Linked DNA regions of Litorilinea aerophila. Each later gene encodes a partner of the first gene's protein in a complex. Links are inferred from orthologs where the notes say so. Each region holds a gene or a part of one and is shown in the gene's direction. Other genes may lie near its edges. The genes, in order: secY and secA.

Region 1 (13,380 bases):
ATACCTTCCCGGGCACCAAGGCGCCAGGTCACATGGGCAACGCACGGGTCACCGTTCAGAATTTGCAGGTGGCCCTGGTGGACCCAGAGCGCAATCTGATCGCCGTCAAAGGTGCTGTTCCCGGCCCGCGTGGCGGCCTCGTGCTGGTGCGTGAAGCTGTGAAGAAGGCAAACAAGAAGAAGAGGAGATAGTGACCATGTTGCTGCCTGTGAAAGATATGGCCGGGAACCAGATCGGGGAATTGGAGGTCAGCGACCTGGTTTTTGGGGCGCCCATCAACCGGCCCCTCATGCACCAGGCGTTGGTCCGTCAGCTCTCCAACGCACGACTGGGCACCCATAAGACCAAGACCCGAGGCGAGGTTTCTGGCGGTGGCCGGAAGCCCTGGCGCCAGAAGGGGACCGGTCGGGCCCGACAGGGTTCCATCCGTGCGCCCCATTGGGTCGGCGGCGGGACGGTCTTCGGCCCCCGACCGCGCAAATACATCAAGGACATGCCCAAGAAGATGCACCGGGCTGCCCTGCGCAGTGCCCTTTCGGTGAAGGCCAGCGCCGGCCAGATTGTGGTGCTGGACCAGCTGACCATGGAGCAGCCCAAGACCAAGGCCATGGTGGCCCTGTTGGAGGCCCTGGGGCTGAATGGGCAGCGGGTGCTACTGGTATTGCCCGAAAAGGACGAAGTGGTGCAGCTGAGCGCCCGCAACCTCCCCGAGGTGAAATCCCTGCTGAGCGGGTACCTGAACATCCGGGACCTGCTGGGCTATGATGTCCTGCTCATGACCCGGGAGGCTGTGGCCCACGTGGAAGAGTGGCTGGGTGCTGATGTGGCCGGACAGAGCACAGCCGCGGTAGCCGAGGCGGAGGAATAACCATGCACGTTTACGAAGTGATTCGGCGGCCCATCATTACGGAAAAGAGCATGATTGCAGCCGAAGACGAAAACAAATACGTCTTCGAAGTCGACATGCGGGCCAACAAACTTCAGGTGAAGGACGCCGTAGAGGTTGCCTTCGGGGTGACAGTGGAGGATGTGCGCATCGCCGTCATGCCGGCCAAGACCCGGCGGCGGGGGCGACGCGTCATGATTCGGAAGCCCAAGTGGAAAAAGGCCATTGTCACGCTGGCACCGGGCGAGTCCATCCAGCTGTTTGAAGGGGTTTAAGGAGTAGACGTCCATGGCTATCAAAATTTACCGACCCACATCGCCCGGGCGCCGGGGCATGAGCGTCTCGGCCTTTGATGACATCACCCGCAAAGAGCCGGAGCGATCCCTGCTGGCCCCCCTGCGCAAGAAGGGTGGGCGCAACAGCCGCGGGGTCGTGACCGTCCGCCACCGGGGTGGCGGCCATAAGCGGCGCTATCGCATCATCGACTTCCGGCGGGACAACTTCGGCATCCCCGGGCGGGTGGAATCCATTGAGTACGATCCCAACCGCAGCGCCCGCATCGCCCTGGTGGTCTTCCAGAATGGCGAGCGGCGTTACATCCTGGCGCCGGTGGGGTTGAACGTGGGCGACACGGTCATGTCCGGGCCTGATGCCGACATCCGGCCGGGGAATGCCCTGCCCATTCGTCTCATCCCGTTGGGTACCACCATCCACAACATCGAGCTCTATCCGGGCCGGGGTGGTCAGCTGGTGCGCAGTGCAGGCAACGCGGCCCAACTGGTGGCCAAAGAAGGGGCCATGGCCCAGGTTCGCCTGCCCAGCGGGGAGGTGCGCTACATCGACATGAACTGCCTGGCCACCATCGGCCAGGTTTCCAACCCGGATCACGCCAACATCACCCTCGGCAAGGCCGGGCGGAAGCGCTGGCTGGGCCGGCGGCCGGCCGTGCGCGGCGTGGCTATGGATCCGGCTTCCCATCCCCATGGCGGTGGCGAAGGCCGCTCGCCCATCGGGATGCCTGGGCCGAAGACACCCTGGGGCAAGCCTGCCCTGGGCAAGAAAACCCGGCGCAACAAGCGCACCAGTAAGTACATTGTGCGTCGTCGCGGTGGTGGAAAGAAGTAGGGGAAAGCCATATGTCTCGTTCACTGAAAAAGGGGCCATACGTTGCCCCCAAGCTGCTCAAGAAAATCGAAGAGATGAATCGGAAGGGAGAGCGCAAGGTGATCAAAACCTGGTCCCGCGCCTCCACCATCTTCCCACAATTTGTCGGCCACACCATCGCCGTTCATGACGGACGCCGCCATGTTCCTGTCTACATCACCGAAAACATGGTCGGCCACAAGCTGGGCGAATTTGCGCCGACGCGGTTCTTCCGGGGCCACATCAAATCTGAAAAGAGCACCCGGGCTCGCCGGTAGGACCGATCCTGTCAGAAAGCGTAAAGGCGGACAGCGTGGAGAGCCGAACTATGCAAGTGCAAGCAGTGACCAAATATACGGGGATCAGCGCACAGAAGGCCAGGCTGGTCGTTGACGAAGTGCGGGGGAAACGCGCCCAAGACGCGTTGGTACAGCTTCAGTTCATGCCCCAGGCAGCGGCGAAAGTGGTGGCCAAAACCATCAAGAGCGCCCTGGCCAACGCCACGGAAAACTACGGCCTGGAGGCGGAGGACATGTACATCGCCAAGATCGTGGCCGATGAAGCTCCCCGCCGCCGTTGGCGGCGCTTTGGCGCCCGGGGGCGCTTCAAGCCCTGGATTCGCCGATCCTCCCACATTACCGTCGTGTTGGAAGAACGTGTCGCGGGCGAAAGCTAAGGAGGGGAGCATTGGGTCGCAAGGTACATCCCAGGGGATTCCGTCTGGGAATCATTAAAGAGCACCGCAGCCGCTGGTTTGCCACCGGCAGGACCTATACCGAACAGCTGGACGAGGATCGAATGATCCGGGAGGTGGTTCACGCGGACCTGCCCAGGGCCGGCATCAGCAGCATCGAAATCGAGCGCCAGCCGAACCAGGTCCATGTGATCATCGACACGGCCCGGCCGGGCGTCATCATCGGCCGCAAGGGCGCCAGCGTTAACCAGCTGCGGTCCAAGTTGCAAGATCTGACCCACAAGAAGGTCAAGATCGATGTGCGGGAGATCGCCAAGCCGGAACTGGACGCCCGCCTGGTGGCCGAAAGCATCGCCGAGCAGTTGGAGCGGCGCATCAGCTGGAAGCGGGCCATGAAACAGGCCGTTCAGAAGACCATGCGTGCCGGTGGCAAGGGCATCATGATCACCGTCGCCGGCCGCCTGGGCGGCAGCGAAATGGGCCGGGTAGATACCGTGCGGGAAGGCCAGGTGCCCCGGCACACCCTGCGGGCCGACATCGACTACGGCACGGCCGAAGCCAACACCACTTTCGGGGTGATCGGCGTCAAAGTCTGGATCTACCACGGCGAAGTGTTGCCGGGTGAGGAATATCACGCACGCTACAGCGCCGAAGCGGCCTCCTGACGGCCGGCGCCAGCGGATGGAGGATTGAACCATGTTGATGCCAAAACGGGTCAAGTATCGAAAGCAGCAGCGCGGGCGCCTCAAGGGGAAGGCCTACCGGGGCAACCAGATCGCCTTCGGGACCTACGGCCTGCAGGCGGTGGAGCCCCACTACGTGACCAGCCGCCAGATCGAAGCGGCACGTCGGGCCATCGTGCGCTACATCCGCCGGGGCGGCAAGCTCTGGATCCGCATCTTCCCGGATAAGCCCTTCACCAAGCGGGCCGCCGAGACCCGCATGGGCTCCGGTAAGGGGAATGTGGAATACTGGATGGCGGCGGTGAAGCCCGGGCGCATCCTGTTCGAAATGGCAGGGGTGCGGGAGGAACAGGCCCGGGAGGCGTTGCGTCTGGCCTCCCACAAGCTGCCCATGCGGACACAGTTTGTGGCCCGCGAGGACCATACCGGCAGTTGAACCTGGTTCGGGCCCGGCCATCGCCAGGCGGTGGATCGGCGCAACGACAGGGTTCACGTGAGGAGGGTAACCGATGAAAGCAAGCGAATTGCGAGCCATGACCGACGCGGAATTGGCCAACCAGTTGGACGACCTGTACCAGGAGTTGTTCAACCTGCGTTTTCAGAAGAGCACCGGCAAACTCACCAACACAGCCCGCCTGGGGCAGGTGCGGCGGGACATCGCCCGCATCAAGACCATCCTGCGGGAACGTGAGTTGGCAGGGATGAGCGAGTGAGGAGATTGAGCCATGCGGGAACGACGAAGGACGCTGGTTGGGGTGGTCACCAGCGATAAGATGGACAAAACCGTGGTCGTCACGGTCCAACGGATCACTCGCCACCCCTTGTACGGCAAGGTGATCAAAGTCAACAAAAAATATAAGGCTCACGACGAGAACAACGAAGCCCGAGAGGGCGATCTGGTGCGCATTTGCGAATGCCGGCCGATCAGTAAGGAAAAAAAGTTCTTCGTCCAGGAGATCCTGGAGCGGGCCGACGTCGTCTAACACGAGGAACAGAGACCATGATTCAGCAAGAAAGCCGGCTCCGAGTAGCCGATAACACGGGTGCCAAAGAGCTTTTGACCATCCGCGTGAAGGGCGGCAGCCAGCGTCGGTACGCTGCCATCGGGGACGAGATTGTGGCCACGGTGAAGTCGGCCTCCCCCACCGGGAGCGTGAAAAAGGGGGACATCGTGCGCGCCGTGATCGTGCGCACCCGGCGCCCCCTGCGGCGGGCGGATGGCAGCTACATCCGCTTCGACGAGAACGCGGCCGTCATCGTGGACGACAATAAGAACCCCCGGGGCACGCGCATCTTCGGCCCGGTCGCGCGGGAGTTGCGGGAAAAGGGCTACATGCGCATCGTCTCCCTGGCGCCCGAAGTTCTGTGACGGCGGCTGGGAGCATCCCTTTCCCGGGCCCCGGTCAGATGGTAGATGAGCATCGGAATCCAGGCAGGCGAGTGTGTCTCGCTTTGACTCCCTTGCGACAAGAGGAGCGTGTTGAAAGATGAAGGTCAAGATTAAAAAGGGCGATACGGTGGAGATCATCGCCGGCAACGATAAAGGCTACCGGGGTCAGGTCCAGCAGGTGATCCGCAAGAAGCGGAAGGACGGCAGCTACGACCCCAACCGGGTCTACGTCATTGTCAGCGGTGCCAACATGGTGATCAAGCACCAGCGGGCCACCCCCAATGTGCGAACCCAGACCGGTCGCATCGAGCGGGAGGCGCCCATCCACATCAGCAACGTGATGCTGGTGGGGACCGACGGCCGTCCCACCCGGGCTGGCTACCAGGTGGCCTCCAACGGGGAGAAGATTCGCATCGACCGCCGGACCGGCGAACCGCTGCCTTCCCCTGGGGAGAGTGCCTGACAGGCGGTGTGCCCCGGGCTATCTGGGGACACCTGGCGTGGGCGGCTTCCCAGGGGGAAGGCGCCGGCGATTCACCTTTGAAAAGAGATCAATGGCCTGACCTGGCGCCGTACTGGGCGGCGCTTGCGGGCAAGGAGTGAAGAAAAATGAGCGAAAACGGCAAGAGCCCCAGGCCGGTACCTCGACTGAAGACCCGCTACTGGGAGGAAGTGGTGCCGGCCATGATGAAGGAGTTCGGCTATCGTAACGTGATGCAGGTTCCCCGCATCACCAAGATCGCAGTCAACATCGGCCTGGGCGAGGCCCTGCAGAACAGCAAGGCCCTGGAGGCGGCGTCCAACGACCTGGCCGTCATGACCGGCCAGCGACCGGTCATCACCAAGGCCCGGCGCTCCATCGCCACCTTCAAGCTGCGCGAGGGGATGCCCATCGGCGCCAAGGTGACCCTGCGGGGGGATCGCATGTGGGACTTCCTGGACCGGTTGATCAACATCGTCCTGCCCCGCCAGCGGGATTTTCAGGGCGTCTCCCCCGACTCTTTTGACGGCCGGGGCAACTACAGCATCGGCCTGCGGGAGCAGCTGGTCTTCCCGGAGATCGACTACGATCAGATCGACAAGGTGCGTGGCCTGGAGGTGACCATTGTCACCACTGCCGAGACCGATGAAGAGGCCCGCCGCCTGCTGGCCTTGATGGACATGCCCTTCAAGCGTTCCTAAGCGCCAGACCGGCCGGTTGCGGCCCATTTGGTCGCAACTCGTCTATGGCGTGGTGCTTGTGACTTGAGACCGTTGGCGTGAGACCCTGGTGCCGGTGCGCGAATCCTGGCGCCAACCAGAACAGTCGGAGAGGATTACCGTGGCGAAGAAGTCCATGATTGCTCGTGAGAAGAAGCGCAAGTACGCCGTCCGGGTGCGCAACCGCTGCAAGATGTGTGGCCGGCCCCGGGGCTACATGCGCCGCTTTGGCCTGTGCCGGATCTGCTTCCGACATGAGGCCCTCAAGGGCAACCTGCCGGGCGTCGTCAAGTCCAGCTGGTAAGGTTTGCCCTGTAGGACGATCGGCCCACTGCTTTTGATACTGCTTTTGATGTGGTGGTTTTGATGTGATGGTTTTGATGTGATGGTTTTGATGTGGTGGCCGATCCACGTTTCAGGTTGCTAACTACAATTTTCTGCAGGATACCTGCCGTTTGTGCGACTGCAATTTGGGGCTTGTATAGTTCCAACCTGTGGTTGCGGCTTTTCCCAGGCTCCTGGCCGTCGGGAAAAGACAAATTGCAGGAGATTGCAAGAGTAGCCGAAGGAGATAGAAATGGTTACCGATCCTATTGCGGATATGCTGACTCGCATCCGCAACGCCTGCATGGTGCAACACCGGCAGGTGGCTATGCCTGCCTCCAAGCTCAAGATCGGCATCGCCCGTATCTTGAAGGAGGAAGGCTTTATCGAAGACTACACCGTGACCGGGGACAGCCCCCAGCCCAATCTGGTGCTGACCTTGAAGTACACGGGGCGCGGCGCGCCGGTGATCAACGGCCTGGAACGGGTCAGCAAGCCCGGTCGCCGGGTCTACACCGGTTATCGGGAGATCCCCTGGGTCCGGAGTGGCCTGGGCATCAACATCATCTCTACGCCCAAGGGGTTGCTGACGGGGCGCCAGGCCCGGCGCGAGAAGGTCGGCGGCGAGATTCTCTGTAACATCTGGTGAAAAAGGATCCCTTTCCAGGGACGGCCTCTATGCCCGGCCTGGAAACGTGATTCGTGTCAGGAGGGTATCATGTCACGCATAGGACGCAAGCCGATTCCGGTACCGGCCAACGTCACCGTCAAAGTGGAAAAGGGAAACCGGGTGACGGTGACTGGGCCCAAGGGGACGCTCGAGGCGCAGCTCAGCCCCGCCATGGAGATCGTCCAGGAAGACGGCCAGATCATTGTGAAGCGCCCCAGCGATTCCCGCCACCACCGGGCCCAACATGGCCTGACCCGTTCTTTGCTGAACAACATGGTGGTGGGCGTGACCCAGGGCTTCTCCAAGAAACTGGAGATCCACGGCGTCGGCTATCGAGCTGAAAAGCAGGGCGACAACCTGGTCTTGCAGGTGGGTAAAAGCCATCCGGTGATCTTCCGCCCGCCGACCAAGGACATCACCTTCGAAGTGGACCGGGATGGCCGCTCGCTGGTCGTCTCGGGGATTGACAAGTGCGCGGTGGGTGAGCTGGCTGCCGTGATCCGCAAGACCCGCCCCCCGGAGCCCTACAAGGGCAAGGGGATCCGCTACGAAGGCGAGTATGTGCGGATGAAGGCGGGCAAGGCCGGCAAGGCGAGCCGCTAAAAAGCATCCTCATCTCCTGGCGGGCGCCATCCAGCGCCCTCGGGAGCGGTGAGTGAACGGCAACAGGAGCAGAAAGAAAGATGGCCAAGGAAAATCGTGCACAGGCGCGCAAACGTCGCCACCGCCGTGTTCGGCGCAAGGTCTTTGGGACCCCTGAGCGCCCGCGGCTGAACGTCTATCGCAGCCTGTATCAAATCTACGCCCAGATCATCGACGACACCACCGGGACGACCCTGGTTTCCGCCTCCACCCTGGACCGGGCGCTGCGCAGCGAGCTGGCTTCCCTGGATCCCCAATCCAGGGCCCGTGCTGTGGGGCGGGCCCTGGCGGAGCGAGCCCGGGCCAAGGGAATTGAAAAGGTCGTCTTCGACCGAGGCGGCTATCCCTACCACGGCCGTGTCAAGGCCCTGGCCGAGGGGAGCCGGGAAGGTGGACTCGTTTTCTGAGTTTGTTGGGAGAAAAACATGGCACGTGGAGATCGACGGGATAATCGACGGGAAAGACGGAAGGACCGGGAACGGGAGGAGCGCGAAGAGCTAGACGAGCGCGTCGTCCATATCGCCCGCACGGCCAAGGTGGTCAAAGGAGGGCGACGCTTTGCCTTCCGGGCCGTGGTTGTGGTCGGGGATCAGAAGGGCCGCGTCGGCGTGGGCGTTGGGAAAGCCCGAGAAGTGCCCGATGCCATTCGCAAGGCCTCGGAGCGGGCCCGCAAGAGCATGGCCCAGATTCCGCTGCTGGGGACCACCATTCCCCATGCCATTGAGGCCAACTTCGGCGCTGGCAAAGTCCTGCTGAAGCCGGCCAGCCCCGGCACCGGCGTGATCGCCGGCGGCGGTGTCCGCGCGGTGGTGGAAGCCTGCGGCATCAAGGATCTGCTGAGCAAGTCCCTGGGGAGTGACAACATCCTCAACGTGGTGCAGGCCACCTTCGCCGCCCTGAAGCAGCTCCAGGACTTCCGCGTCGAGGCGGAGCGGCGGGGTGTCGATCCTCGCCACCTGGCGCCCTTCTGGTACAAGGAGGAGATGCATGGCTGAGTCCAAAACCCTGCAGATCACCCTGGTGAAGAGCCCCATCGGCTACAGCAAGCGCCAGAAGGCGACGGTGGAAGCGTTGGGGCTGCGCAAATTGCATCAGACGGTGGAGAAGGAAGACACCCCTGTCATCCGGGGGATGATCAACAAGGTCTCCCACCTGGTGGTGGTCGAAGAGGCCTGAGACCGGACCGGGACGCCCTCCGGCGGGCGAGGCCCGAAATGGCGTGTAGAGAGCCCGCCAAGCCCGAGGACGTCGCCGAATTTATAAAGGATAGAAGACCATGAAACTACATGACCTGCGTCCTGCAGAAGGTGCCAAGAAAAAGCGCAAGCGAGTAGGTCGTGGTACTGGTTCCGGTCGTGGGAAAACCAGTACGCGCGGCACCAAGGGCCAAAACGCCCGCAGCGGCGGTGGGGTCCGCCCGACTTTTGAGGGTGGCCAGCTTCCCCTGGTGAAACGCCTGCCCAAGCTGCGGGGTTTCAACAACCGCTTCAAGGTGCACTATGCGGCCATCAACGTGGATGTGCTGGACCGGCTGTTTGAGGCCAACGACCAGGTTTCGCCCGACAGCCTGGCCGATCGGGGGCTGATCGATCGGGGCGATCCCATCGTCATCTTGGGGCGAGGGGAGATCGGCAAGCCGGTACATGTGAAGGCCCACCGGGTCAGTGAAAGCGCCCGCCAAAAGATCGAGGCCGCGGGCGGCTCCATCGAGCTGTTGCCCGTCTTCGTCAACAAAAATCTGCCCCGTTCCTGAGACGGATGCGTTACGTCGGTCTGTCCGATTGTTGCCGTATTGCCTGTCACCCCGGTGGGTGGCCCGCCGTCCCGGCCCCAGGCCGGAGCGACCTGAGCCGCCCATCGGGAAGTGATGGGCCGTGCTGGATTATCAAGGGGGAAGATCTTTATGCTTGAGGCTGTACGTAATGCATTCCGTTTGCCGGATCTGCGCCACAAGCTCCTGGTCACCATCGGCATTCTGATCCTCTACCGGTTTGCCGCCAACATTCCGTTGCCTGGCGTAGACCGGGATGCCCTGGCCCAGTTGTTCCGGGGCGACGATCAGAATATGCTCCTCAGCCTCCTGAACTTTTTCAGCGGTGGCGGCCTGGCCCAGATGGGCGTCATGGCGTTGGGGGTCTATCCCTACATCACCGCGTCCATCATCATGCAGCTGCTGACGCCCATTGTGCCCGCATTGGAAGAGCTCAGCAAGGAGGGGGAGCAGGGGCGCATGCGGATCAACCAGTACACCTACTGGATGACCGTGCCCCTGGCTGTCTTGCAGGCCATTGCCCAGGGGACGCTGCTCAGCCGCCCGGTGGGTGGCGGCCTGGTGATCCTGCCCAACTGGGGCTTCACCGGGGACGCACTCCTGCCCTCGCTGACCATCATCTTCGGCATGACCGCCGGCACCATGTTTGGCGTCTGGCTGGGGCAGCTGATCACGGAGCAGGGCATCGGGAACGGCGTCTCCCTGATCATCTTTGCCGGGATCCTCTCATCGGTGCCGTTCCAGATCCGCCAGCTTTCCCAGCAGCCGGTGCTCCTGGTCATCTTCGTCATCATCACCGTCCTGACCGTGGCCCTGATCGTCTGGGTGCAGGAAGGACAACGGCGCATCCCGGTTCAATACGGGAAACGGGTCCGTACCATGCGGGGGAATCGCATGATGATGGTGGGCGGACAGAGCACCCACGTGCCCCTGCGGGTGAACACTGCAGGCATGATCCCCCTGATCTTCGCCCAGAGCCTGCTCATCCTCCCCAGCACGGTGGCCAGCTACTTTGTGGCGCGGCCGGACTGGCTGGGCAGCGTGGCCCTCTGGGTGAGTAACGCCATGAGCCCCACCAACTTCCTGTACTGGCTGCTCTACTTCCTGTTTACCGTGGCGTTCACCTATTTCTACACCGACGTCATGTTCCGGCAGCAGAATCTGCCGGAGACCCTCCAGAAGCAGGGCGGCTTCATCCCTGGCATCCGGCCCGGGCCCCGTACAGAGGCCTACCTCAACGGCGTCCTTTCCCGGATCACCCTGGTGGGGGCCCTCTTTCTGGGCTTCATCGCCATCCTGCCCTACCTGGTGGGTGTGGCCGCGGACAGCATCTTTGGCGGCGCCGGCGTATTGACCGGCTACCAGTCGCTCATCATCAGCAGCGCAGGCCTGCTGATCGTGGTCGGTGTGGTGCTGGACACCATGAAGCAGATCGAAGCTCAGTTGCTCATGCGTAACTACGAGGGCTTCATCCGCTGAGCCGTCCATCTGGCCGGCCAGAGACGGATGGTTCGCACGACTCAATCGCTCCTGGGCCTTCGGGCCCGGGAGCACTCCCGGCACCGGTGTGGGCTAGTAAATCCCGACAGAAATTCGCCGATGGTTTCTACCAGAGGGAGCGCGCCCAGAGGGCGCCCGGAATTTCTGCCGTGGTATTTACGCCAGGCTATACTAGAGCTCGGCGCCGGTGTAGGGACCAGCAGGACTTTGAGGAAGGATCATGAACGATCAACGGCGCATGTATCTGGTGTTGCTCGGTGTGCCGGGCGCCGGTAAAGGCACACAGGCGAGGTTGTTGTCGGAGAAACTGCAGATTCCTCAGATTTCCACGGGGGATCTGTTTCGCTATAACCTGAGCCACGAGACGGAACTGGGGCTGTTGGCCAAACAGTACATGGATCGGGGCGATCTGGTACCGGATGAAGTGACCATCCAGATGGTGGCAGAGCGGATCCGCCAGGAGGATTGTGCCCGGGGCGCCATTTTCGATGGTTTTCCCCGCAACCTGAACCAGGCGACGGCCCTGGATCAGATGACCGCTCCCCATGGCGGCATCTCCCTGGCCCCCCTGATCCACCTGGAGGATGAGGAGGCCATGCGCCGCATCACAGGGCGCCGGGTCTGCCGACAGTGTGGCGCGGTCTATCACGTGGAATTCAATCCGCCGGCCCGGGAAGGCATCTGCGACATCGACGGCGGTGAACTCTACCAGCGGGACGACGACAAGCCCGAGACGGTACGGAACCGGCTGTATGTCTACTACAAGCAGACGGCGCCCCTTATCGGTTACTACTTTGCCAAGTCCCTGCTGGTGGAGATCGATGGCTCTCGGCCCATTGAAGAGGTCAACCGGGAGCTCCTGTCCGTGTTGCCCCAGGATGTGTTGGAGTCGTGAATTCCGGCCGAACTTGGCCGATGGTTTCCATCCTGGAGAATGCTCCGGGAGGCGAGTCCGGCTTTCCTGTATGACCTCCCCGGTGGGGACATGCAGGCCGGGACGCGCGGAGGATGGTACGGGTGACCCATGTTTAGACGGGGTAGTCGAAAGTTTTTACGACGGAAGTTGAATCAACCGGTGCAACAGCGGAAAATGCCCATCCTGAAGAGCCCGCGAGAGATCCAGATCATGCGGGAAGCCGGGCGGATTGTGGCCCGGGTCCACGCCGCCATGCGGGAAGCGGTGCGTCCTGGCATCAGCACCTGGGAGCTGGACCAGATCGCGGTGGAGGTCATGCAAAAATATAACGCGACCTCGGCCTTTCTGGGCTATCGGGGATACCCGGCCCACATCTGTACCAGCATCAACGAGGAGCTGGTCCATGGCATCCCCAGCAAGGAGCGAGTGCTGCGGGCCGGGGATATCATCAGCATCGATGTGGGCGTCCGCTACCGGGGCTTCATCGGAGACAGCGCCTGGACCTACGCCGTAGGGGAGGTCAGCCAGGAGGCCCAGCAGTTGATGGCGGTGACCGAAGCCTGTCTCTACGCCGGGATCGAGCAGGCCCGGGTCGGCAATCGCATCGTAGACATCAGCCGCAGCATCCAGTGGTACGTGGAGGAACATGGCTTCCACGTGGTGCGGGAATACACCGGCCACGGCGTCGGACGGCAGATGCACGAGCCGCCCCAGGTCCTCAACTACGTCTCGAACGACGTGGATGGCAACTATGTCATCCAGCCTGGCCTGGTGATCGCCATCGAACCTATGGTCCAGCAAGGAACCTGGCAAACCCGCACCCTGAGCGACAACTGGACGGTGGTCAGCGCGGACGGTAGCCTGGCCGCCCACTACGAGCATACGGTTGCTATTACCCACAATGGGCCAGAAATTTTGACTCTGCCCTGACCTTATGTTAGACTGACTAAGTTGTGCCGAAAAGATTTCGGGAAGGGGATTCCTATCATGAAAGTCCGACCCTCCGTCAAGAAAATATGCGAGAATTGCAAAATCGTGCGGCGGCGTGGCGTTATTTACGTGATCTGTAGCAACCCGAAGCATAAGCAGCGACAAGGGTAAGAGCTAAGAGCAGGGGTAAGAGAAGGAGAGAGCGTCATGGCACGTATTGCCGGTGTGGATATCCCCCGGGATAAGCGGGTCGAGGTCGCCCTGACTTACATTTATGGGATTGGCCGGACCACCAGCAAAGAGATCTTGAAAGCAACCCAGATCGACCCCAATATTCGGGTAAAAGATCTGGATGAAAATCAGTTGGCCCGCCTGCGGGAATACATCGATCGCAACTACCAGGTGGAAGGTGACCTCCGGCGTGAGGTCAACATGAACATCAAGCGCCTGATGGAGATCGGCTGTTACCGGGGGCTGCGCCATCGCCGGAACCTGCCCGTCCGGGGTCAGCGCACCCGGACCAACGCCCGCACCCGGCGGGGTGCCCGCAAGACGGTGGCCGGCAAGAAGCGTGCCCGCAAGTAGTGTGCCCGGCCTGGGCTTGCCCCACAGCCCAGGCTTACATTGCACT
Region 2 (16,719 bases), on another replicon or contig:
AGGTGCGCAACGTGATGGCCCCCCTGAATGAGCGCTGGCAGGAGACCACAGAACGCTGGAACCGGCTCTACCAGGGGCTCAACCGACAGACCCGGCCCACCACCGCGGCCTTTGGGCGTACCCTGTCCCTGGGCGGTGAGCGCAACGTGGGCAATAGCATCGTCTTCCAGGTCAACACCGCGCAGGGGCGATACTGGCGAGCCGTGGTGTACGACACCTACACCGGCCGCCAGTGGCTGAACACCAGCGACGAAGAGCTAAACTTCGATGCCCAGGAGGCGGTTCCGGTGGCCGGTTGGGCCCTGCGGCGCCCCATGACCCAGACCATCACCCTTCGGTCACCCACGGGCAATATCCTTTTCGGCGCGCCGGACATTGTGCGGGCCAGCGTCCCCTTCGAGGCGCTGGTACAGCCCCTGCCTGCGCCCTCCCTCTTCGGGCCTGCGGGCACCGACGGCGAGCCCGCAGCTACCGCCGTGGAGATCGCCCTGGCCCGCGCCCGGACGCCCCTGGAAGCGGGGGACAGTTACACCGTGGTGAGCTACTACACCGAGGTCACCCAGCGTGCCCTGCGCAGTGTGGAAGCGGACTTCCCCCCCGAGATCCTGGAAAAATATCTCCAGCTGCCGGAGAACTTCTCGCCCCGGGTGGCCGAGACAGCCCGCACCGTGGTGGCAGGCCAGGAGACCCTGTACGACAAAGCCAAGGCCATCGAGACCTTCCTGCGGGGCTACACCTACAACGACGCCATCAGCGCGCCGCCGCCGGATGTGGATCCGGTGGAATATTTCCTCTACGACATCAAGGAAGGCTATTGCGATTACTACGCCACGGCTATGGCCGTCATGCTGCGCAGCCTGGGCATCCCGGCCCGGGTGGTCAGTGGCTACGCCGAAGGCACCTACGACGAAGAGACGGGGCTCTTCTACATCACCGAGCGGGACGCCCACACCTGGGTTGAGGTTTACTTCCCGGGCCTGGGCTGGATCGAGTTTGAGCCCACCGCCGGAGAAAGCACCCTGAACCGTCCCGTGGGCAACGACCCCATCCCGGCGGACATGGCCAGCGCCCCCCTGGATACCAACCTGGACCCCTACATGGAGGAGGATCCCTTTGCGCCTGGCCTGGACATGGGGGCGGAGAGCCTGCTCAACGAGGAATTTGCCATGGAGGGCGGCACGGAAGTGCTGGCGGGGCAGAGCCGATGGCTGGGCGCGCTGGTGCTTTTGGGCGTCCTGAGCGCAGGCGCCTGGCTGGTCTGGCGGACCCGGCTGTCCGGTCCCAACCGCTTTGACCCGGACCTGCCTCCCATTTTCTTCGGGCGGCTCCAGCAATGGGCGGCGCGGCTGGGCCTGTCTCTCCCTCCCACCCAGACGCCCTACGAACAGGCCCACCAGCTGGAACGGGCCCTACCGGTGGCCCGGGAGCCTATCCACACCATCATCCATTCCTACGTGCACTACCGCTTCAGCCGCAACAGCCACAGCCCGGGAACGTCCGGCAGCCTCCGGTCTTCCGTGGATGAAGATGGCCAGCTGATGGCCGCGTGGAACTCGCTGCAGCCCATCTTCTGGAAGGCGTGGCTGCGAAAAATGATGCGCACCATCCTGCGCCGAAAGGTGGATCCCTTCTCCCTGCTGGAACGTTGATGGAGGATGGCCGGTTTTGCGGCCCCATGCGGCCTGTGCTACCATGCGGCCATGAGGTATTTGCGCGCCTGGTGGGACATTCCCCTCATCGTCGACCTGCTGCTGCTGGGGCTGGCAATGCCTTCCCTCTACTTTCCGGCCCGCTTTCCACCGTGGACCATTCCCTTGAGCCTGGTTTTCTTGGCTCTGGGATGGCTCTGGCGACGATGGCGGCTGGGCCTGTGGTGCCGCTCCACGCCGGCCGATTGGCCGCTCTTTTTTTTATTGGGTCTCATGCTGCCCATCTCCCTGTGGGCCGCGCCCGAACCTTTGCGGATGGCGCACTCCATTCCCCGGGCCTACATTTTGCTCTGGAATTTTTGCCTCTTCGCCGCGGTGGTGGCCCACGGAAGCCGCGACATGCGTCTCTATCGGGCTGTCGCAGCCGGCTTCTTCCTGGCCGCCACGGGGATCGCCCTGGCGGCGCCCCTGGGCATGAACTGGCTGTACAAGTTCGCCTTGCTTCAGCCTGTGCTGAGCCGCATTCCGGGGCCGCTGGTGGGCGTCTTCCAGGGGGCGGAGAGCGGGTTCCACCCCAACCAGGTAGCCGGCACGCTGCTCCACGCCCTGCCGCTGATGCTGGCTCTCAGCGTCGCCCAGGTGTGGGGCGCCCTGGGTAACCGGGGACAACGCACCTGGAGTCACAGGGCGCTGCGGGCGCTTTTTCTCCTCTGTACGGGGATTGTGCTGGGGGTATTGGTGCTCACCCAGTCCCGCTCTGGCCTACTGGGGCTGACGGTGGGGGTGTTGACCATGGCGCTTTTGCCCTGGCGGTGGGGGCGCTGGGCGCTGGCCGGAGGAGTGGTGGCCCTGGTGCTGGCCTTCCCTTTCCTGCCCGCCAGCCTGGTGGACCTCATCAGCGATGCGCCCCCCGTGGAAGCCCTGGGCGGAACCAGCAGCCTGGGCTTCCGGCAGACGGTCTGGAGCGCCGCCATCACGGGCCTCCACGACTTTGCCTTCACTGGCATGGGGCTGGGTACCTTCCGGGAAGTGGTTTTCCTCCTCTATCCCATGCAGGGCATTTCCCCCACCTATGACCTGGGACACGCCCACAACTTTTTCATCCAGACCGGCCTGGACTTCGGCCTACCCGGGCTGGTTGCCCTGTTGGCCATCTATTTGCTCCTGGTGACCGGGCTGGTGGGAGTCTGGCGCCGGGCAGGTCAAGAGGCGGCGGAGCAGCGGGTGTGGGCGCTGGGGCTGTTAGGCTGCCTGCTGGCCCAGACCCTGTACAGCCAGTTGGATGCGGTGGCCATGGGTGCCAAGACCAATTTCCTCTGGTGGTGGATGGTGGCCCTGGGGCTGGCCCTCCAGATTCAGACCAGCACCCACATCCGACCGACGGCCGACCCCTCGAACGAGCTGGGCCAGCCGTCCTGACGCGACCAGATGGGCCCGTTCCTACCGGGCGTCCGGCTGTTTCTGAATCTCCTGCTGCTGGATCTCCTGCTGTTGGGGTGGATAGCCGTTGGCCTTCTGCAACGCGGCCAGGTCGGCATCCACCATGAGGCGCACCAGCTGTTTGAAATCCACGGTGGGCTCCCAGCCCAGCCGCTTGCCGGCCTTGCTGGCATCGCCCACCAGGAGGTCCACCTCAGCCGGGCGATAGAACTTGGGATCCTGCACCACGTATTCCCGCCAGTCCAGGTCCACGTAGCTGAACGCCTCTTCCACGAATTCTCGCACACTATGGGTCTCGCCGGTGGCCAGGACGTAGTCGTCGGGCTCGTCCTGTTGCAACATGAGCCACATGCCCCGCACATAGTCGGCGGCGTAACCCCAATCCCGCCGGGCCTCCAGATTGCCCAGGCGCAGCTCGTTGGCCAGGCCCAGCTTGATACGGGCCACGCCATGGGTGATCTTGTGGGTGACGAATTCCAGGCCTCGGCGGGGGCTTTCGTGGTTGAACAGGATACCGGAACAGCCAAAGATCCCGTAGCTCTCCCGGTAGTTGACTGTGATCCAATGGCCGTAGACCTTGGCCACGCCGTAGGGACTGCGGGGATGGAAGGGGGTGGTCTCCCGCTGGGGCACCTCTACCACCTTGCCGAACATTTCGCTGCTGCTGGCCTGATAGAAGCGGATCTTGGGATCCACGATGCGGATGGCCTCCAGCATGCGGGTGACGCCCAGGGCCGTGAATTCGCCGGTCAACACCGGCTGGGTGAAGCTGGTGGGCACGAAGCTCTGGGCGGCCAGGTTGTAGACTTCCTGCGGTCGATACTCCTGGAGGATCCCGATCAGGCTCATCTGGTCCAACAGGTCACCCTGGACGATCTCGAGCTGGTCCTGGATGTGTTTGATGCGGTCAAAGTTGATGGTGCTGGTCCGACGGACCATGCCGATGACCCGGTATCCTTTTTCCAGCAGAAACTCGGCCAGATAGCTACCATCCTGACCGGTGACGCCGGTAATCAATGCGGTACGCATTTTTCTTCACTCCTCTGAATCATTCCCGTCTCGACAGAAAACAGCTGCCCGTTTGGCAGCAGAGTCATTCCTCAAAATCGCGGGCGGAGATGGACGTAGGCCTGCCCGCGGGCCCGCCCGTGGGATCCCGGCGTAGCTGTTCCCGCCAGCTATCCAGCAGATCCCGCAACGAATCCTGTAAGGTGACCCGGGGTTGCCAGCCGGTGGCGGCCACCAGGCGCCGGTTATCACAGACGCTGATGGGCACATCGCTGGGGCGTAGACGGGTGGGATCCTGGGTCACCGACACCTGGGCAGGGGTCAACTGAAGCAGGGTATCCAGCAGCCAGCGCACAGGGCGGGCTTCCCCCCGCCCGATGTTGTAGACCTGGCCGGGCTCACCCCGGTTGATGACCAGCCAGTAGGCGCGGACCACATCCCGCACATCGGTGAAATCCCGCTGAGCCTCCAGGTTGCCCACCGCCACCACCGGTTCCCGCAGGCCCGCTTCAATTTCAGCAATCTGCCGGGCGAAGGCGCTGGCCACAAAATCGTCCGACTGACCCGGGCCAATATGGTTGAAACTTCTGGCTCGAATGGTGGGGATCCGGTGGCTGTTCCAATACTGCAGGCCCATCATGTCCTGGGCTACTTTGCTGACGCCGTAGGGGCTATTGGGGCGGAAGGGCGTCTCTTCATCGATGGGCAGATCCTCGGGCTGGACCAGGCCGTAGACTTCATTGGAAGTGACGATGAGGGTGCGGCAGTCCGGCGCCCAACGCCGCACCGCCTCCAGAAGGTTGAGCTGGCAGTGGATGTTCAGCTCGTAGGTGGTCCACGGCTGGGCCCAGCTCCCCCCCACGTCGCTCCAGGCAGCCAGGTGCAGGATCCGATCCGGCTGAACCTGCTGAATGAGCTCGCTCACCCACAGGGCGTTGCGCAGATCTCCCCGATGCAGGTGCAGGGCGCTGCGCAGATGCTGGATGCGCCGGTCGTGACGGTGGATGACGCCATGGATCTCCAGCGCCTCACCTGGCGGCAGAACGTCCGCCGTAGCCTGTGGCTCCCGCAGCAAATATTCGGCCAGGTGGCTGCCGGCAAACCCGGCGATCCCCGTCAACAAGACGCGCACTGTCTTTCCACGCTCCTTTCGTCTCCCGCTCGTCCATCGCCCGGCCCTCCCTCTCTCCCACCCTCGATTCCATCGCCAGGCAGGAAGTCCCGCACCATCCGGGTTGGGATGACAGGGGCTAGTATAGACCATCGGGCAGAGAGGGAACAAAGTGGCGGGTGAGTCAAATGGACTTCAAACAATGTACAAACAGTTCATTAGTGCCTTTCTGACGCCACTGTGCCATAGTAGTAGCACCAGAGACGAGGGTTTCAGCAAGACAGGAGTAGCCACCATGGTCCGAGTAGGGCATGGCGCAAGCGATTTAGCCACGGCGTGGCGGGTGCGGGACGCCCTGGCGGCCCACCCCTTGCTGGGAGGCGCCACGGCCCAGATCCAGATTGTGGCCAGCCGTGACAGCATTACCCTGGAGGGGTGGGCTGTGGATGAACGGGTACGAGCCCTGGCTGTCCAGCTTGCCCTGCGCGCGGCAGGCCGTCGCCCGGTCTATCCACATCTGCGCATTGGCCGCGCCCACGATGGGCGCCCGACCAACGGGCAGTCGCCCACAGGCGTAGCCGGCCAGGCTGCCCGCTCCTGGCCGGGTGAACGCTAACGAAATTTTAGCGCAGTTCTGACTGAACGATAACGGAATGCATGCGCCCATCTAACGTTGACGGCTTAGCGTTTTAGGCAAAACGCATGCAATGAAATACCTGTCATATGCATCAGTGTCTGACACAAATTTCCGACATTGATTTCTGACTCAGATGCTGGCACAGAAAGGAGGGATGAGTCATGCGGAGCACCATCTACGACAGCATGGTTCGTGACTTCGCGACCCTGGCTGACACCATGAACCGTCTGTTCGAGTGGCGCATGATGCCCTACAACTACGAGCGCAATGGTGGCAGCACCGGCGAGAGCGCCGTTCAGGGTCGGACTGTCTGGCTGCCGCTGGATGTCTGGGCCACCGATGACGCCTTCCACATCCAGGCCTACGTGCCCGGTATCCGGCCGGAGGACGTGGAGATCACCTGGAACAACGACGAGCTGATCATCCGGGGCCAGTTCCCGCCTCGCCAGGAAGGGGACCGGATCGAGTACTATAAACAGGAGCTCTTCCACGGGGCCTTCGAGCGGCGGCTGGGCTTCAACCTGCCTGTGGATGCGGAGCACATCGAGGCGACCTTTGAAAATGGCCTGTTGACCTTGACCGTGCCCAAGGCGGAATCCATCCGGCCCAAGCAGATCAAGGTGCAGGCCCGGTAAACCCAAACCCGATTTCTTTGCCCCATAGTCCATCCTCCTTTGGCGTGAGCCCTCCAGGCGTTGTACCTGGAGGGCTCCTGATTTTCTGGCCGGGCGGATGGGGCGCCATGGAAAATGGGATGACCCTCATGGAACTTTCATGACCACTTTTGCATTCTCGTGGTAAAATGTAAACAGTTTGCCGCAAATACGGCCAGGAAGCACTGGTTTGAACGATAAGGGAATGACATGCTGAAGAAACTTTATTACGCCATTGCCGGCGATCCCAATGAGAAGATCTTAAAACGCCACCAGCCCCTGGTGGACCGCATCAACGAGCTGGAAAAGTCCTTCGAGGCCAAAAGCGACGATGAACTCCGGGAGATGACCGAGCGCTTCCGCCAACGGGTCCAGGAGGCCGTCCGCCCCTTGAAGGAGGAGCTGGCGCGCGCGGAAGAAGAATACCTGGCCGTGGTGGGCACCGACCAGCAAAAATTTGCCCGCCTGGAAGTGGATCGCCTCAAAAAGGAAATTCTGGAGATCGAAGACTCGGTACTGACGGAAATTCTGCCCGAGGCCTTCGCCGCCGTCCGGGAGGCCAGCAAGCGCACCATCGGCCTCCGCCACTACGACGTGCAACTCCTGGGCGGGATCGTGCTGCACACGGGCGCCATCGCAGAGATGAAGACCGGTGAAGGTAAGACCCTGGTGGCCACCCTGCCCCTCTACCTCAACGCGCTGGCAGGGCGTGGCGTTCACCTGGTCACGCCCAACGACTACCTCTCCAAGGTGGGCCTCCAGCTCATGGGGCCCATCTACCACCTGTTGGGGCTGAGCGCGGCTGTGATCCAGAACAGCGCCGGCAGCCCGGACAAGGGTAGCTTCCTCTACGATCCCGAGTACCCGTCGGCCGACGACCGCTTTCAGGCCCTGCGGCCCATCACCCGGCGGGAAGCATACCAGGCCGACATCACCTACGGCACCAACAACGAGTTCGGCTTCGACTACCTGCGGGACAACATGGTCCAGGATATCTCCCAGCTCACCCAGCGGGAGCTCCACTACGCCATCGTGGACGAGGTGGATAACATCCTCATCGATGAGGCCCGCACCCCCCTCATCATCTCCGGGGAGGCCCGGGAAAGCTCCAACTACTATGTGGAGTTCGCCAACCTGGTCAAGCACCTGCGTCCCGAGGTCCACTACGTGGTCAACGAGAAGGAGCGGGTGGCCACCCTGACCGAGGAAGGCATCTCGTACATCGAGCAGCGGCTGGGCATCGAGAATCTCTACAGCCCGGAACACTTCGAGATGATCCCATACCTGGACAACGCGCTGCGGGCCCACGCCCTCTACAAGCGGGACCGGGACTACATCGTCCGCAACAACGAGGTCGTCATCGTGGACGAGTTCACCGGCCGCCTGATGGAAGGCCGACGCTACAGCGAGGGGCTGCACCAGGCCATCGAGGCCAAGGAAGGGGTCAAGGTCCAGAAGGAATCCATGACCCTGGCCACCATCACCTTCCAGAACTTCTTCCGCATGTACAACAAGCTGGCCGGCATGACCGGCACGGCCAAGACGGAAGAAGAAGAGTTCCAGCGTATCTACAACCTGGATGTGGTGGTGATCCCCACCTACAAGCCCATCATCCGCCAGGACCTGCCCGACCTGGTCTACCGGACCCAGGAGGCCAAGTTCAAGGCGGTGTTGGCGGACATCGAGGAGGCCCACAAGCGGGGGCAGCCGGTGCTGGTGGGCACGGTGGCCATCGAAACCAGTGAGCTGGTCAGCGCCATGCTCAAGCGCCGGGGCATCCCCCACGAGGTGCTCAATGCCAAGAACCATGAACGGGAGGCCACCATCATCGCCCAGGCCGGCCGCCCTGGCGCGGTCACCATTGCCACCAACATGGCCGGCCGTGGTGTGGACATCCTCCTGGGCGGCAACCCCGAGGGCCTGGCCCGGGAGCAGTTGCGCAAAGAAGGCTTCGACCTCAACGAGATCTCCCAGGCGGATTGGAACGCCTGCCTGGAGATGCTGAAACACGGCCAGGATCCCCTGCGGGTCTACAACACCCGGTGGGCCGAGGTCCTCAAGCAGAAGTATGAGGAAGTGGCCCGGGACCGGGAGCTGGTGAAGCAGTTGGGCGGCCTCCACGTGGTGGGTACGGAGCGGCACGAGGCCCGACGCATCGACAACCAGCTCCGTGGCCGCTCTGGCCGTCTGGGCGACCCCGGCAGCAGCCGCTTCTACCTGAGCCTGGAAGACGACCTGATGCGCCGTTTTGGCGGCGACCGCATCGCCAATCTGATGAACCGCCTGGGCGTGGAAGACGACATGCCCATCGAGGCCGGCCTGGTGAGCAAAGCCATCGAAAATGCCCAGAGCAAGGTAGAGGGCCATAACTTCGACATCCGCAAGCACGTGCTTCAGTACGACGAGGTGGTCAACGAACAGCGCAACCGCATCTACGACCAGCGCCGTCGCATCCTCACCGAGCCCTCCATGAAGAATTCCATCGTGGCCATGATCGAGGAGGAGGTGGGCGAGCTGGTGGACACCTTCACGGCCAGCGAGTACGAAGACGAGTGGCAACTGGAGGAGCTGGTCCAGGCCCTGCGGGCCCTCTTCCCCCTGCCCCAGGACTTCTCGGCCGAACAGTGGAAGGGGCTGCGGGCAGAGGAGATCGAAGAGCAGGCAGTGGCCTTGGCCCTGGAGGCCTACGCGGCCAAGGAGGCGGAGCTGGGCGAAGAGCTCATGCGCCGCATCGAGAAGCAGATCATGCTCCAGGCCGTGGACTACCGCTGGATCCACCACCTGACCGACCTGGACCGGCTGCGGGAAGGCATCGGCCTGCAGGCCTTCGCCCAGATCGACCCGCTGGTGGCCTACAAGCGGGAGGCCTTCCGCATGTACGGCGAGCTGATGGATGACATCCGCAGCGACATCGTCAAGGCCATCTTCAGCCTCCAGGTCCAGCGCCAGCCAGTGGCACCCACGCCCATCGCCCGCAACATCCGCACCAACCGGGATGGCAACGGCGCGGGCAAACCCCAGACGATGCGCAAGACTGGGCCAGAGCTGGGCCGCAATGACCCCTGCTGGTGCGGCAGCGGCAAGAAGTACAAGAATTGCCACATGCGCAGCGACCGTCAGCGGGCTGCCGGTGGCCAACGAGTACCGGCCGGGCAGTAGCCATGGCAGTACTCATGTTAGGCGCCCACATGTCCATCGCCGGCGGCGTCAGCCAGGCGCTGGATCGGGCCGCTTCCATCGGCAGCAACGCAGTCCAGGTCTTCACCAAGAACAACCGCCAGTGGAACGGCCCGCCTGTGGACGAGGCAGACGTGGCCCGCTGGCACGAGCAGATGGCCGCCCAGGGCATCCAATACGCGGTCAGCCACGCCAGCTATCTAATCAACCTGGCCAGCCCCAAGGATCCCCTGTGGGAGAAGAGCCTGCGGGCCCACAAGGACGAACTTCAGCGGGCCCATGCCTACGCCATCCCCCACGTGGTGTTGCATCCCGGCGCCCACACCGGCAGCGGCGAGAAAGCAGGCATCGCCCGCATCGCCGCAGCCCTCAACCGCATCCACCGGGAGACGCCTGAATGTGCCGACACCCTCACCCTGCTGGAGCTGATGGCCGGGCAGGGTAGCACCCTGGGCAAGTCCTTTGCCGAGCTACGGGCCATCATGGAACTGTTGGCAGAGCCAGGCCGGGTGGGAATCTGCGTGGACACCTGCCATGCCTTTGCGGCCGGCTACGACCTGCGCACGCCCGAGGGCTACGAGGCCATGCTGGCCGAGATGGAGCAGGAGGTGGGGCTGGATGCGCTCAAGTGCTGGCACTTCAACGACAGCAAGGGGAAGCTGGGCAGCCACGTGGATCGACACACCCACATCGGCGAAGGGGAGATCGGCGAGGCGGGCTTCGCCCACATCCTCAACGATCCCCGCTGGGACGGAATCGCCATGTTGCTGGAGACACCCAAAGGGGACGATCTGGCGGAGGATGTGATGAACCTGCGCCGGCTCTGTGCCCTGGTGGCCGATCCGTCCCGCATTCCGCCAGGGTTACGGGATGGCCACGAAACGGGTCAGGAAGCGGGCGGACCTCCATGAGGTCCGCCTGAAACTTGGATGGGGATTGATTACTTGACCACGTCGGCCAGCACTTTGGTCACCGTGGGAGGATGGAGGAGCATGTTGGCATAGTTGGCATTGGCCATGGGGCAGGCGCACTCTTTGCGCTTGATGCTCCCCCGCAGCGCTTCCATGGCCTGGCTGCGCCAGATGGGCGTGATGTCGTAGTCGTGTTCCCGCAGGTTGCCCACGGCCTCGGCGCGGATGCAGCAACTCCACAGGTCGCCGTTGGGGGCGATGTGGGCGCTGGCCCAGCCTGCGTAGCAGGGGATCACCTGATCCCGTTCCCGCAGCACCCGTTTGGCCAGCTGGTAGTACTGGGCCCGAAAGGCCTGGGTGAAGCGGGCGATACCCCGGGCCGGCGCCTGCCGGGCCTGCTGGCTCAGAAAATCGGCGATCTCGTCGTAGTCGTCCGGCCGGGGGGTGATGCCCCAGCCTACCGTGTCCAGCTCCACCCGTTCCTCAGCCACCTCAGTGATGTAGCTGTCGGGCTCCAGCGGCTGAAGCCCCGCGTAAATTTCCTTGAAGCGGTGGACGTTGAAGCGGCTGATCACCGTGTGCACCGTCAGCACCAGATTTTTGTGCTGTTGCTGCAGCGCCTTGAGCTGGCGCCAGGTTTCCATGGCCAGCTCCCAGTTCCCCTCCACGCCCCGGATGTCATCGTGCTCCTCGCCCACGCCGTCCAGGCTCAGGTTGATGCCGATGCTGGACTTGGGACATTCCCGGCAGATGCGGTCCACCATGGTGAGCACCCGCTCGGTCAGCATGCCGTTGGTGGGGATGGTGATCACTTCGGGCCGGCAGTGTCGGTAGGCACGGACCACCAGCTCGTCCAGATCCTTGCGCAGGAAGGGCTCGCCGCCGGTGAAGGTCATGTAGAAGGGCGCGCGGCCCAGGTGGGCGAAAACCCGCTCCCACTCGTCGACGGTCAGGTCGTCGTTGGGCTTCCGCCAGACATCACAGGTGCGGCACTTGCTGTTGCAGCGGAAGCTGACGCTGATCACCACCGAGAAGGGCTTGACCTTAGGCCACCCAAAGGCACGAAAGGCCCAATAGAGGGGCAACTTCGGCAATAGTCCCAACATCATGGGGTGTTATCCCACCACCACCTTCTTCTCGGAAGCACCGATGGCATCGACCGTCTGGTCCTTGCTGCCGATGAAGAAGCGCTTCACCTGGGCCAGGGTGTTGGGCAGGTTGGTCCAGTTCTCCTTGAACATCATCTTCTCCAAGACCCGCTCCGGGCGGTAGAGGTAGAAGCGGCGGTAGGCCTCCCGCCACTTGCGGACCACCAGCTCCGGATCGTAGCCCTCGTTCATGGTGAAACGGGCCTTCTGCTCGTGGATGGCGTAGTCGCTCCAGTTGTCGGCGAAGATCTGGCCGCCCTCCTTGATCATGTCGTACATGGCCGTACCGGGGAAGGGCGCAGCCAGCAGGAAATTGGCCAGCTTGGGGTCCAGCTCCAGGGCCAGCTGGATGGTCTTCTCCATGGTCTCCTCGTTGTCGCCGGGCATGCCGAAGATGAAGAAGCCCATGGTCTGCAGGCCGGCGGCCTTGGCGTTGGCGAAGGCCTCCCGCACCATGTCAATGGTCTGCCCCTTGCGGATCACGTTGCGCAGCATGTGCTCATCGCCATTTTCCACGCCGAAGCCAACCCGCTTGCAGCCGGCGGCCTTCATGAGCTGGAAGAGCTCCAGGTCGGTGTGGTTGACCTTCATGCCGTGGACCGTCACCCAGGGCACGGTGTTCAGCCCCTCTTCCACCAGCCGGCGGCAAAGCTCCTTGGCCCGGGGCAGCTTCAAGTTCCAGATGTCATCGGTGACGCCGATCTCCGTGGCGCCCAGCCCCTTGACCAGCCACTTCCACTCCTGGACCACACTTTCCACCGAGCGGGCCCGCCAGGTATCCCCCGTGACCGGCTTGGAGCAGAAGGTGCACTTGTAGGGGCAGCCCCGGCTGGTCAGGATGGTGAAGCTGCGGGCGTGGGGATCCAGGCCGTCGGTGAGGGGCTGGAGGTTGGTATAGCGGTCGATCTTGAAGAGATCGTGGGCCGGAAAGGGCAGCGCGTCCAGGTCCGGGATCATGGGGCTCTCAGGGCTGGCCACGATCTCGTCGCCATGGCGGAAGTGGATGCCGGGGATCACGTCCGGCCGGCGGCCCGCATCCAGGATGTTGACCAGTTCCAGGAAGCTGTACTCGCTCTCCCCCTTGAAGACGTAGTCCACGTACTCGTGGTGGGGCGGCTGCAGGGATTCCAGGGGCATGATGGTCAGGTGCGGTCCGCCCAGGACCGTGTGGAGCCCCCGCTTCTTGGCCAGGGCCGCCATCTCCCACGCCTCCTGAATCAGGGGGGTGGTGGCGGTGATGCCGATCAGCTGGTAGGGTTTGCCTGCCGCCTCGGCCTGGTCCAGGTAGTAGTCGACGCCCACGTCTTCAATGGCGGCATCGTAGATCATCACATCGTGGCCGCCTTCACGCAACACCGCGGCGAGGTAGCCGAGTCCCAGGGGGATGTGTTTGCGGGCGCTCCAGACTTTGGCCTCTGGACTGGCAAGAATTACACGCATAAAAAACCTCGAAGGTGAAAAGGTGAATTCGTGATGCGTAATGCGTAGAATATAAAAGACGAGAGTGCAGAATTTTCCTGCACTACGTTTTACACATTACTTACACATTACGCTCAGATGGCGCCCTCGGCTTCCACGGCCTTGCGCAGCCCCGTCTTCTCCTTCTTGGGGAAGAAGGTCCGCATGGCGATGCGCACGTTGCGGGGCAGGTTCAGCCAGAAATCCTTCTTCTTGATGCGGCGGATGATGGGCGAAGGCCGCAGGTAGAACTGGCGATACGCCCGTCGGTACATCTCCTCCACCAGCTCAGCAGTCATCTCGCCCATCTCATAGCGGGCTTTCTGCTCGAAGAAGACGTAGTCCTCCCAGTCGTTGATCAGGAAGCGACCCTGGCGTTTCACGATCTCGTAGACCTTGGTGCCGGGGTAGGGCGTCATCATGGAGAAGTTGGCAATCATCGGATCCAGCTCGATGGCAAAGTCGATGGTACGCTGCATGGATTCCCGGGTGTCGCCCGGCAGCCCGATGATCATGAAAGCGATGGTCTCCAGCCCTACTTCCTTGGCATTCTTGAAGGCCTGGCGGATGGTGTCGTGATCCACCTTCTTGTCGATGCTCTTGAGGATTTCGGGATCGCCCGTCTCCACGCCAAAGGCGGTGCGCTTCAGGCCGGCCTGCTTCAAGAGGGCCAGCAGCTCTTTACTGGCCAGGTTGGCCCGGATGCCGTTGACGAAGATCCAGGGGACGTGGTTGAGCTTGTGTTCGATGAGCAGCTTTGCCAGCTCTTCCAGCCGCTTGACGCGAATGTTGGCGCTGTCATCCAGGACGCCGATCTCCTGCGCGCCCAGGTCCTCCACCAGGTGGCGCCATTCGGCCAGGACGTTCTCCGGGCTGCGGCTGCGCCACTTGATGGGCATGATGCTCTGGCTGCAGAAGGTGCAGCGGTAGGGGCAGCCCCGGCTGGTGAGGATGCTGAAACTGCGGGCGCCGTCCACATGGTCGGTGGCCGGCTGCAGGTTGGTGTAGCGGTCCATCTTAAAGAGATGGTAGGCGGGCCAGGGCAGGCTGTCCAGGTCGGCGATGGGGGGCCGATCCGGGTTGTTGTGGATCTGGCCGTCGCTGGTCTTGTAGGTGATCCCCAGGCAGTCGGAGAAGATCTCGTTCTCCGGGTGCATGAAGGCTTCGGTGTGGTAGGAGGGCTGATCCTTGAGGTAGGCTTCCAACCGGTTGCAGATATCGATCCAGGTCTCCTCGCCTTCGCCCCGCACCACGATATCCACATAGGGCTTCTCGCAGCTCTCCTCAGGCAGGACGCTCACGTGGGGCCCGCCCAGGACAATGGGGCAGTCGTGGACCTCCTTGATGGCGCGTGCCGTGCGCCAGGCCTGTTTGACCTGGGGCGTGTTGGCCGTGATGCCGACAATGTGGGGGCGAAACTCCTGGACAAAGTCGGCCACGGACCGGCGCTCCACGTCGGCATCGAAGATCACCACCTCGTCGCCCCGACGCTCACTGACAGCCGCCAGATAGGCCAGGCCCAGATGAGGCGTCGTCCGGGTGTCGATGGGCAGGCGAAATTTTGGATTGATTAATGCGACACGCACAGTGATCCCTCCTCAATCAAGGGTACAGTATCGATAAGAACGCGTGGGATTCTACCACGGCTTCCCCGATCGCCCAAATTAATATGAAACGCTTGATAAAAATTAGCGGCCCGGGTAGGCATCAGTAGCTGCCCACCGACGGGTCGATCTCCCGGGCCCAGGCATCGATGCCGCCGGCCATGTTGTAGACCCGCTTCCAGCCCTGCTGGCGGAGCCAGGCTGCCACCTGAGCACTGCGCACGCCGTGGTGGCAAAAGACCACGATCTCCGCCTCCCGATCCAGGAGCGCCTCGGGCAGGGCATCCAACTGGCGCTCGGCCAGCTCGCTCAGGGGGACGGTCAGAATTTCGGCATCATCAATGCGGGCGGCGGTCCACTCCACCGGCTCCCGCACATCCAGCCATAAAAAAGGAACGCCAGAACGGCGCTTTTCTGCCACTTCCTGGACGGTCAGTTCGGGTACACCAAAGGGATTGGGCATCACAATCTCCCTCGAAGCGATGGAGTGTCAGGAGGATGGGTGGGGCGAGCGGTTGTAGAGCGCCGAGATGTCGATGTCGGTGATGGCATTCACGCCCTTAATCTCGGGAAAATGTTCCTTGAGCAACCGCTGAATGCCCAGTTTCATGGTCAGCAGGCTGATGGGGCAGTCGATACAGGCCCCCAACATCTGAATGTGGGCAATGCCACTCTCGTCCACCCTCAAGAGCGCCACATCCCCGCCGTCCATGTACAGGGTGGGGCGATAGGTATCCAGGACCGCCTGGATACGCGCTTCCAGGGAGTCTTCACGGTCGGAGGTGGACGGAAGTGTTGCCTCCTGGGATGCCGTACGCGCCGGCGATGCCTCTACAAAATCTGCCATGGTTCTGTTCACTGGTTCCTTCACCCATTTCCCTCCAGGCTTGAGTCAATCCCGGCAGAAGCCCACAGATGGCTGCTGCCGGAAGTCATACAGCCGAATTTCTGGCGTGGTATTGACGCCAGACTGTGCTGAATCCTGGAAGGCCCGTCAGCTTACCAGATCGTCAATGGGCCGGCGGCCCGCATAGCCAGCGTTCAAGTCGTGCCAGTACAGAATGTCCTCTTCCCCATAATGCCAGCAGAGGTAAATCTCCCGGCCGGCCCGTTTGCCCAAAAAGTCCACCAACCCCTGGTCGATATCCTTGACCAGCACGCCCAGGTTCATGATGCCTTTGACGCCCTTCTCCAACTGGCAGAACTCCTGGTAAAGGTCGCTGGCGGCCCGGCTGCCGCCATTGGTGGCAGCCTTCTGCAGCACGGGCCAGGCATCAGGGCGCAGGCGCAAAATCTCGCGCCGGGCGCGCTGGATGTGCTCCATCAACTCTTTCACCTGGGGCAGAATGGCCCGGGCCTCGGCCAGGGTAAAGTATCGTGCATTCATGAAATCGTCGGATGCTCGAAGGAGAACCTCCGTTGTCTCCCGAGGGCAAAGGCCGCCCAGGGACAGAAATTGGGCGAGGAGGGGAAAGTCTCCTCGCCCAATGGGTACCGGAAAGTTTAAGATGGTTTAATGGCCGCAGCTCTGTTCGGGCACAGCCTCGCCGGTATGGGTGCGGGCTGTCCGGAAGCTGCTGCCGCAGCCACAGGCGCTGACCGCCTGGGGGTTCTCGATGTGGAAGCCGCCCCCCATCAAATTGTCCACATAGTCAATGTTGGAACCGTCGATGTAAAAGAGGCTGGTGGGATCGACCAGGACCCGCAGGCCGTGCTGCTCGTAGACCTCATCCCCTTCCCGGATGTTGTCATCGAAGGTCATGCCGTACTGCATGCCTCCGCAGCCACCGCCCTTGACGAAGACACGCAGGGCGTGGGTCTCGCGCAGCCCCTTTTGCTCCATGATGCTGGCCAGTTTCTCTGCAGCAGCGGGAGTCAGAGTAATCATTTCCAGGCTTCTCCTTGACTGAATAGTTGCTCAAG

Evidence for each region.
Region 2: the proteins of secY (region 1) and secA are in contact, whole or in part, in a crystal structure (PDB 3DIN), measured with the Thermotoga maritima proteins. The link is inferred for Litorilinea aerophila from one-to-one orthologs. Residues at the interface, in WP_004081795.1 of Thermotoga maritima: Glu108, Gly109, Glu110, Glu111, Ala236, Glu237, Arg238, Arg239, Ile240, Thr241, Ile242, Gln243, Tyr244, Ala245, Arg246, Arg247, Val248, Thr249, Gly250, Arg251, Arg252, Val253, Tyr254, Gly256, Ala257, Ser258, Thr259, Tyr260, Leu261, Pro262; in WP_004082002.1 of Thermotoga maritima: Glu261, Ala262, Arg263, Lys300, Ala301, Arg302, Thr303, Ile304, Ile305, Leu323, Tyr324, Asp325, Pro326, Val329, Ser330, Tyr333, Ile336, Lys340, Phe345, Val349, Glu363, Phe364, Tyr374, Ser375, Gly376, Gly377, Glu393, Ile395, Thr482, Ser483.

The regions. Positions count from the first base shown.
Region 1 is NZ_VIGC02000008.1:1,160-14,539, forward strand. Bases 8,830-11,708 are described here. They hold secY (preprotein translocase subunit SecY), read left to right. Parts: upstream 8,830-9,535; coding sequence 9,536-10,882; downstream 10,883-11,708. Other genes in these bases: rplO (50S ribosomal protein L15), read left to right, coding at 8,909-9,385; FKZ61_RS07395 (adenylate kinase), read left to right, coding at 11,142-11,708. Also shown: rplC (50S ribosomal protein L3), read left to right, coding at 1-191; rplD (50S ribosomal protein L4), read left to right, coding at 197-868; rplW (50S ribosomal protein L23), read left to right, coding at 871-1,161; rplB (50S ribosomal protein L2), read left to right, coding at 1,175-2,011; rpsS (30S ribosomal protein S19), read left to right, coding at 2,023-2,307; rplV (50S ribosomal protein L22), read left to right, coding at 2,358-2,705; rpsC (30S ribosomal protein S3), read left to right, coding at 2,717-3,388; rplP (50S ribosomal protein L16), read left to right, coding at 3,420-3,842; rpmC (50S ribosomal protein L29), read left to right, coding at 3,916-4,119; rpsQ (30S ribosomal protein S17), read left to right, coding at 4,132-4,389; rplN (50S ribosomal protein L14), read left to right, coding at 4,407-4,775; rplX (50S ribosomal protein L24), read left to right, coding at 4,894-5,259; rplE (50S ribosomal protein L5), read left to right, coding at 5,406-5,978; FKZ61_RS07355 (type Z 30S ribosomal protein S14), read left to right, coding at 6,118-6,300; rpsH (30S ribosomal protein S8), read left to right, coding at 6,574-6,969; rplF (50S ribosomal protein L6), read left to right, coding at 7,039-7,593; and 7 more genes. UniProt on the Escherichia coli protein: The central subunit of the protein translocation channel SecYEG. Consists of two halves formed by TMs 1-5 and 6-10.
Region 2 is NZ_VIGC02000018.1:102,669-119,387, forward strand. What follows is about bases 6,384-9,857. They hold secA (preprotein translocase subunit SecA), read left to right. Parts: upstream 6,384-6,708; coding sequence 6,709-9,657; downstream 9,658-9,857. Other genes in these bases: FKZ61_RS14535 (Hsp20/alpha crystallin family protein), read left to right, coding at 6,384-6,480; FKZ61_RS14545 (deoxyribonuclease IV), read left to right, coding at 9,660-9,857. Outside these bases: FKZ61_RS14510 (transglutaminase TgpA family protein), read left to right, coding at 1-1,649; FKZ61_RS14515 (O-antigen ligase family protein), read left to right, coding at 1,701-3,068; gmd (GDP-mannose 4,6-dehydratase), read right to left, coding at 3,090-4,118; FKZ61_RS14525 (GDP-mannose 4,6-dehydratase), read right to left, coding at 4,183-5,229; FKZ61_RS14530 (BON domain-containing protein), read left to right, coding at 5,504-5,824; more of FKZ61_RS14535, read left to right, coding at 6,007-6,383; more of FKZ61_RS14545, read left to right, coding at 9,858-10,586; FKZ61_RS14550 (radical SAM protein), read right to left, coding at 10,616-11,695; FKZ61_RS14555 (B12-binding domain-containing radical SAM protein), read right to left, coding at 11,702-13,174; FKZ61_RS14560 (B12-binding domain-containing radical SAM protein), read right to left, coding at 13,288-14,778; FKZ61_RS14565 (rhodanese-like domain-containing protein), read right to left, coding at 14,900-15,259; FKZ61_RS14570 (NifU family protein), read right to left, coding at 15,287-15,643; FKZ61_RS14575 (DUF2203 domain-containing protein), read right to left, coding at 15,791-16,183; iron-sulfur cluster insertion protein ErpA, read right to left, coding at 16,310-16,684. UniProt on the Escherichia coli protein: Required for protein export, interacts with the SecYEG preprotein conducting channel.